DNA from 2 places in the Caballeronia sp. LZ032 genome. Region 1 is predicted to be linked to the other one. Evidence: riboswitches for the same ligand, from Rfam matches in the RefSeq annotation. Region 1 holds a riboswitch; the other holds the start of a gene.
The links. Region 1 has a riboswitch for thiamine pyrophosphate ahead of thiC (phosphomethylpyrimidine synthase ThiC). Riboswitches for the same ligand answer to the same signal wherever they lie in the genome.
Positions count from the first base shown of each region.

Region 2: another riboswitch for thiamine pyrophosphate. It lies ahead of QCE69_RS13380 (FAD-dependent oxidoreductase); the one in region 1 lies ahead of thiC (phosphomethylpyrimidine synthase ThiC).

Region 1 is NZ_JARUXP010000001.1:951,679-955,861, forward strand. Features, by position in the region: gene thiC (phosphomethylpyrimidine synthase ThiC) at 1-1,508, opposite strand, end outside; TPP riboswitch at 1,688-1,829, opposite strand; gene QCE69_RS04410 (EamA family transporter) at 2,092-3,033, shown strand; gene QCE69_RS04415 (DUF4397 domain-containing protein) at 3,376-4,158, shown strand.
Region 2 is NZ_JARUXP010000001.1:2,856,433-2,860,615, forward strand. Features, by position in the region: gene QCE69_RS13370 (thiazole synthase) at 1-343, opposite strand, end outside; gene thiS (sulfur carrier protein ThiS) at 382-579, opposite strand; gene QCE69_RS13380 (FAD-dependent oxidoreductase) at 595-1,755, opposite strand; TPP riboswitch at 1,980-2,104, opposite strand; gene QCE69_RS13385 (ABC transporter ATP-binding protein/permease) at 2,381-4,123, shown strand.

The DNA of each region.
Region 1 (4,183 bases):
CACAGCATCGCCGTGCCGAACCAGCCGATCATCGCCGCGCCGATGCCCGACGTGATGTGGTCGTAGCCCGGCGCAATGTCGGTCGTCAGCGGCCCGAGCGTGTAGAACGGCGCCTCGTCACACCATTGCAGCTGGAGATCCATGTTCTCCTTGATGAGCTGCATCGGCACGTGGCCCGGACCTTCGATCATCACCTGCACGTCGTGCTTCCACGCCACCTGCGTGAGCTCGCCGAGCGTCTTCAGTTCGCCGAGCTGGGCTTCGTCGTTGGCGTCGTAGATCGAGCCGGGACGCAGGCCGTCGCCGAGCGAGAACGAGACGTCGTACTGCTTCATGATTTCGCAGATGTCTTCGAAGTGCTCGTAGATGAAGCTCTCGCGATGATGCGCGAGACACCATTTCGCCATGATCGAGCCGCCGCGCGACACGATGCCCGTCATCCGGTTGGCGGTCAGCGGCACGTATTGCAGGCGCACGCCGGCGTGGATCGTGAAATAGTCGACGCCCTGTTCCGCCTGCTCGATGAGCGTGTCGCGGAAGATTTCCCAGGTCAGGTCCTCGGCCTTGCCGTTGACCTTTTCGAGCGCCTGGTAGATGGGCACCGTGCCGATCGGCACCGGCGAATTGCGGATGATCCACTCGCGCGTTTCGTGAATGTGCTTGCCGGTGGAAAGGTCCATCACCGTGTCGCCGCCCCAGCGGATCGCCCAGGTCATCTTGTCGACTTCTTCGCCGATCGACGACGTCACCGCCGAATTGCCGATGTTCGCGTTGATCTTCACGAGGAAGTTGCGGCCGATGATCATCGGCTCGCTTTCCGGGTGATTGATGTTCGCCGGGATGATGGCGCGCCCGCGGGCCACTTCGTCGCGCACGAACTCGGGCGTGATCGCCTTCAGCGCGTCCTTGCCGAACGCCGCTGCACCGAAAGCCTGGCCCGGATGCTGGCGGCCCATCATGGCGGCGAGCTTCTCGCCGTTCGGGCCGCTCTGCTTCAGGCTTTCGAGGTATTCGGCGCGCCGCTGGTTTTCGCGGATCGCGATGTATTCCATCTCCGGCGTGATGATGCCGGCGCGCGCGTAGTGCATCTGCGATACGTTCTTGCCGGCGAGCGCGCGGCGCGGCTTGCGATGCAGGCCGGGGAAACGCAGTTCGGCGGTCTTGTCATCGGCGGCGCGCTCGCGGCCGAAGTCGCTGGAGAGGCCGGCGAGTTCTTCGGTGTCGCCGCGCTGTTCGATCCATGCGCCGCGCAGCGCGGGCAATCCCGAACGGATGTCGATCTTCGCTTCCGGGTCCGTGTAGGGGCCGGACGTGTCGTACACGTAGACGGGCGGATTCTTCTCGCCGCCGAAGCCGTCGGGGGTGTCGGACTGGGTGATTTCGCGCATCGGCACGCGGATGTCGGGCGTCGAACCGGTGACGTAGACCTTGCGCGAGTTCGGCAGCGGCGCGATGGCGGCGGCGTCGACGACGGCGTTTTCGGACAGGAACTTGGGATTGGCATTCATGTGCTGTTTCTCCTTGCGACAGAAGTGAGCGCGTGGGCGCTTGCTTCCGTCCCATGCGAAGCAATAGGGACGATATTTTTCAGCACGAGCGATGACGCCGCCCGAACTGACTCAGGAGCTAAACAGGAGGAACGAGATGGAAAGGTACGGGCTCGGAAGAGGTGGCCGGATGCGGCAGGCCATGGAGCCCGAACGCTTCCCTGCGCTGGCATTATCCAGATCAGGTTCAAAGGGTATTTCTCACCCACGCCGCACGAAGCGGTTCGGTCATGTCAGGCCGGCCAAACCGCGATGCGCAACGCAGGACCCCCGCGTTAGCAGCCGTGACATTACACCGCGGCGTGGCGTCTTGGCAACCATCGGCGAAATCCTTCGAATGGGCAGGGCGCTTACTGCATAATGGCGGGCGCCGCAAATTCCGGGTTTTCCCGGAGCGCTTGCGGCTCATCGTGCGACCCTTCCCGCGTACTCCGTTTATCCCGCATTTCCTCGTTCTGCCATGCCGTTGAGTCTGGTTTTTGCTGCTGCGCTTTCGCCGGTTTGTGTCTCATCGATCCGGCGCGCAGCCGTCGCGGAGTAATGCATGTCCGCGCTTCCGCCGCCGCGCCTGCCATTCAGTTTTCCCGATCGTTTTCCGTTTCGTGCGCCGCGTTCCTTCAAGGGGCAGGTAGCGCTCGCGCTGGCCGTCGTCTACCTCGTCTGGGGCTCGACGTATCTCGGCATTCATCTCGCGCTCGAATCGTTTCCGCCGCTCTTGCTCGGCGGCCTGCGCAACCTGTGCGCGGGCATCGGGCTGTTCGCGCTCGCGGTGCATCGCAAGGCCGTGTGGCCGAGCGCGCGCGAAGTACGCAATGCGGCGCTTGTCGGCACCTTGCTTGAAGGGCTGTCGAGCGGAATGATGGCCTACGGCATGGGCACCGTCGGCACCGGCACTGCCGCCGTGATGGTCGCCACCGTGCCGCTCTTCGCGACCATCTTCACCGCGCTGTCGGGCCGGGGCGTCGCGCGCGGCGAATGGTTCGCGGTGGCGCTCGGCTTGATCGGCATCGTGTTGCTGAACCACGGCGATCCGTCGCCCAGTTCGACGGTCGGCACGCTCGCCATCCTGTGCGCCGCGATCTTCTGGGCAGGCGGCGCGCATCTGGCGGGCCGCCTGCCGCAGCCGTCCGATCTGCTGATGTCCACGGCGCTGCAGATCGGACTGGGCGGGCTTATTGCGACGGGCATCGCATTCGCCGCCGGTGAGCGGCTGACGCATGTCAGCCTCGGCGCGGGCGTGTCGTTCCTGTACCTGATGCTGATCGGTTCGATGGCCGCATATGTCGCGTACAACTTTCTGATCCGCCATACCAGCACGATCGTCGCAACGAGTTGCCTGTACGTGAATCCGGTGGTCGCCGTGCTGCTCGGCGCGGTGCTGCTGGGCGAGATCGTCACGCGCTGGACCGTCATTGCGACGGTCGTGATCCTGCTGTCGGTCGGGCTGTCTTTCTGGTTCGATCATCGCCGGCGCGGGCTGCTCTGAGCGCTTACTTTTTGTAAAAACCTCCACTTCGCGATGTTCTGCGCATGGCAGCGGCGGCTGCACGTCCGTTTCTCGCCTGCTCTCCCGAACAATTCCTCTAACAAATTCCAAAGCCTTGCTGCGCAAGGCTTTGCGGCACCCGCGCGGCGGGCGCGCACCGGCGCGGGGCATGGGCATTGCTCAGTGCAGGCACCGGAATGCGTGGCCTGAATTGCGCCGCCGAAACCGGCAAGGAAGGAAAACAGAAGGTCGGTCCGCGAGCGGGAAGGGGTAGACATCTGGACGTTCGCGCGTACCGGTCCGCGTAACGAGGTGGTCGAATACAACAAGGAAGGTGGAAACATGAAGCTCATCCGCACCGCAGCCGCGCTCGCCGCCGTTGCCTCCGTGCTGTCCGCTTGCGGCGGCAGTTCGGACGATCTGGGCAAGGAGATCGGCGTCACGCAGCCCCAGGTCCATTTCGTTCACGCGCTCCCTGGCGGGCCGAACGTCGACTTCTACGACAACGGCAAGATCCTCCAGTCGAACCTGGCTTATCCGACGGCGACCAATTTCGCCAACATCGACACGGGCCAGCACAACTTCTCGTACGCGGCCATCAACACGACGACGCAGCTCGCCACCGACACCAGCATCAACAACGCGGCGAAGGGTCACGAATACACGGTGATCGCGCTGCCGGACGCGGGCTTCCTGCCGTCGATCGCGGTGATCGACGATCCCTTCGACAAGGGTCTGCTTTCGGGCAGCGCGCGGGTGCGGGCCTTCAACGCATCGACGAACGCGCCAAACCTGGACCTGTATCTGATCGCGCCGGGCGCGAGCATCGCGAACGTGAGCCCGACGATGGCCGGCGTGTCCTACAAGAACGCCGTGCCCGCGACGAAGCAGGATTCGATCTACGTGTCGGGCGGCACGTATCAGCTGATCGCGACGCTGCCGGGTTCGAAGACGCCGGTCTATACGTCGGCTTCGTTCGATCTGGTCAACAACGCGGACTGGCTGATCACGACGCTTCCTTCGGGCAATGCGGCTTCGCAGCTCATTCCGGAGAAAATCCGTTTGCTGGTGGCGCAGGGCGGGAATACGCAGCAGCCGGTGCGGGAGTTGCCGGATACGCAGTAAGCCAGACGGTGGTTCGGAGGGAGGA
Region 2 (4,183 bases), 1.9 Mb from region 1:
GATCGGGCTGCAAGGTGTAGTCGTCGCCGATCAGTTCGAGCTTGATCCAGGGCGTCTCGAACACTTCGCGGGCCATGCAGGCCGTGGTCAGCACCTCGTCGACGCTCTGGCAGCCCGCCGTGTTCGGCAGCAGCGCGACGCCGTGACGCTTGAGCACGTCGAAGAAGCCGGCCTCGCCAGTCTCGGACTGGCGCCGCAGCGCAACCGTCACCATGCCGGGACGCGCGGCGTCGATGGCGTCCGACAGCGATTGCAGCGACGGATAACGCGACGTGCCGAGCAAGAGCCGGCTCGGGAACGACTGGCCGTAGAGCGTGAGCACGTCGGCGGTCTGTGTGGTCATGATGGGATCCTTCGATTCTTCGGAATGCGTCATGCGACCTAGCCGCCCGCGACGGGCGACACGACGTCGAGCCGGTCGCCGGCGGAAAGCGTACGGATGGCGTGCTCGCCGCGCGCGACGAACTGGCCGTTGAGCGCGACGGCGAACGGCGGTTTCGCGCCGAAGGCGGCGAGCGCCTCGTTGACGGTGGCGGCGTCGGGCAGCTCGAAGGCGCGCTGATTGATGTGGATGTTCATGGCTTTGTCTCTTGTCTAGTGCGACAGCGCCGGCGCCGGTGTCGCAACAGTGTCGGCCGCGCCATGCAGCAGTTCCGGCCAGCGGGCGGCGCGGCGATGTTCATCGAAGCTCGCGTGGCTGGCTACATTGCCGGCGATGAGCGCTTCCGCCAGCCGGCACGCGGCGTCCGCGACTTCGGGCGCAATCATAAAGCCATGCCGATACAGCCCGTTCACGCGCACCGTCCGTGCCCCGTCCCAGACGATGGCGGGCCGGTGATCCGGCAAGGTCGGCCGGCAGTGGGCGTTGAGCTCGAGGATGCGCGCCTCGCCGAAACCCGGATGCACGGCGAACGCGGCGCTCAGCAGTTCGAGCGCGGACCGCACGCTCACCGGCGACATGTCCTCGCCTTCGATTTCCGTCGCGCCGATCACGTAGAGATCGTCCTGCTTCGGCGCGATATAAAGCGGATAGCGCGGATGCAGCAGCCGCACCGGCCGCGACAGCCCGATGCCCGGCGCGTGCACTCGCGCCACCTCGCCGCGAATTCCGCGCAGCGCAGGCCAGGCGGGCTTGCCGCCGAGGCCGCGGCAATCGATGATCCAGCGCGCGTCGGGCATCGCCTCGACCGTCGTGTTCCAGTGCGTGCGCACGCCGCGCGCGGCGAGTCCCGCGGCCAATGCGGCGAGCGCCTGGCGGTTGTCGAGCTGTCCTTCGTTCGGCAGCAGCCAGCCTTGCGCGAAACGCGTGCCGAGCGCCGGTTCCGCCTGCGCGACCTGGGCGCCGGCGAGCTTGACGAAGCCGCCATCGAGCAGGCCGGCCGGAGAATTGGCGCGCAGCCGGCGTTCGAGCAAGGGCGCCTCGGCGCGATCCGCGCCATGCCAGACGACAAGCGTGCCGTTGCGCTGGAAAAAGACCGGCTCGGGCAATTGCGCGATGAGCCCCGGCCAGCGTTCGAGCGATGCCGCGCCGAGCCCGACCACAAGCGGTTCCGCGCTGGCGGCTTCGGCGAGCGGCGCCAGCATCGCGGCGGCAACCCAGGCGGCTGACTGCGAGCCGAGCGCGTCGCCGCGCTCGAAAAGACTCACTCGATGCCCCGCGCCTGCCAGCTGCCAGGCCACGAGCCGGCCGACGAGCCCGCCGCCGATCACGGCGAAATCCGCCTGGGGGTCGGCGGTCTGATGGATGCTGTTCAATTCGATGTCTCCTATCGGCCGGCGCGGGCACATAAAGCGTGCGCACGAGGCTCATGCCTCACGCTGCGTCAGAAAGGAGGAAGGCAGAATTGGCCCGATCCGTCCGTGCAGGCGCTGCGGCACATCACAAGGACGACATGGGCGGAGAGACCGGCCCGGCTGCGGACGCGCGCCGGACGGAAAGAACAAGGTGCGGAAGAAACTGGAGGAATGGCGCGGGTGGCGCGCGTTCTCCGGAAACTTCCCTCGCCGGTATTACCCGGATCGGGTGCAAAGGGTCTCTCTCAGCCTCGCTGCGTGAGGGCCGGTTCCGGCCGTCGATGCATGCAAAGCACCCCTGTTTCGTCGAAGGTCATTAGAACATGAAAGGCAAAGGCGCTGCAAACCGGGATTGCGCCCTGCTTTTTTCCTGTGCGGCGGCACTCTGGCACAATGCCGCGAACACGGTTCAGCCGGCGAGCGCGCGAAATTAAGTGAGCGTTAAGGCAAGTTCGGAACAATTTGCAGGCCCGAAACTGGCTGCCCTGAACACCACCGCAGGCCGCAGCCGGCCGCACCGCGCAGCACGTCCGTCGCGCGACCACGCAACAATCCGCCGCCCGAAGGGCGCATCGGCAGGAAGCTCATGATCGACACACGCACCGAAAATACTCAGCAAAAGGCCGACGAAGTCTCGGCGTGGAGCCTCATCAAGCCCTACTGGGTTTCCGAGGAACGCGGCTTCGCGTGGGGCCTGCTCGTGGCGATCATCGCGATCAACATGACGGTCGTGTGGATCAACGTCCGGCTCAACAGCTGGAACGCGGACTTCTACAACGCGCTGCAGAACAAGAACGTCAAGGATTTCCCGCACCTGCTGCTGATCTTCACCGGCCTGGCATTCGCTTACATCCTGCTCGCGGTCTATGGACGGTATCTGCGGCAGATGCTGGCGTTCCGCTGGCGCCAATGGCTGACGAACAAGTATCTCGAACAATGGTTCGGCGACAAGGCGTTCTATCGCATTGAACGCGACCGGCTCGCCGACAACCCCGACCAGCGTATCAGCGACGACCTGCAATCCTTCGCGACCACGACGCTTTCGCTCTCGCTCGATCTGCTCTCGACGCTCGTCACGCTGGTCACGTTCATCACGATCCTGTGGACCATCGCGGGCGCGCTGACCTTCTCGCTCGGCGGCACGCCGATCACGATTCCGGGCTACATGGTCTGGGCCGCCGCGCTGTACGCGATCCTGGGCTCGCTGATCATCCAGAAGGTCGGGCATCCGCTGGTATCGATCAACTACCAGCAGCAGAAGGTGGAAGCGGACTTCCGCTTCGGGCTGATCCGCGTGCGCGAGAACGCCGAACAGATTGCCTTCTACGACGGCATCACGACCGAAACGGCGACCGCCAAGTCCATTTTCCAGCGCATTCGCGACAACTGGTGGCTGATCATGAAGTACACGAAGCGCATGACCTTCGTGCTGAGCTTCTATGGCCAGATCGCCATCATCTTTCCGATCATGGTCGCGGCGCCGCGCTACTTCGCGGGCGCGTTCTCGTTTGGCGTGCTGATGCAGATTTCATCGGCGTTCGGCACGGTCAGCGACTCGTTTTCCTGGTTCATCAACAGTTATTCGACCTTGGTCGAATGGCGCGCCACGGTGAATCGTCTGCGTGAATTCAAGCGCGTGATGCGCTCCACCCACATCCGCGAGGAAAACTCGCCGGCGACCGCGCGCGGCGGCATCAACCTGCACTACACGAGCACGCCGTCGCTCACGACCCAGGGCCTGACGCTCGCGCTGCCGAACGGCACGCCGCTGTCGCGGGTGGCGAACGTGTCGGTGGAGCCGGGCTCGCGCTGGCTGGTGGTCGGACCGTCGGGCTCGGGCAAGAGCACCCTGATGCGGGCGCTCGCGGGACTGTGGCCGTTCGGCGACGGCACCATCGACGCTCCCGTCGACGCGAAGATGATGTTCATCCCGCAAGTGAGCTATCTGCCGATCGGCACGCTGCGTGCGGCGCTCGCGTATCCGTCGCCGGGCGGCACGTTCAGCGACGAAGAAACCCGCGAGGCGCTGCGTCTCTGCAATCTCGGGTCGTATGTGGATCGGCTGGAGGAAAGTGCGCATTGGGCGCGGAGTCTGTCGCCGGGCGAGCAGCAACGTCTGGCCGCGGCGCGCGTGCTGCTGCACAAGCCGGATTTCCTGTTCCTCGATGAAGCGACCAGCGCGCTCGACGCGGAGAACGAACTGCATATCTACAACACGGTGCTGGAGAAGCTGCCGAAGGCGGCGATTCTGAGCGTCGCGCATCGTGAGTCGGTCGCGATGTTCCATGACTACAAGATCGAGATCGAGAGGACGATGGCGGAAGCTTGAGGCGGTTTTCGGTTTCGGGTGGGTCGCGAGGACCACATCGGTGAGGGATTGCTGGTGCGG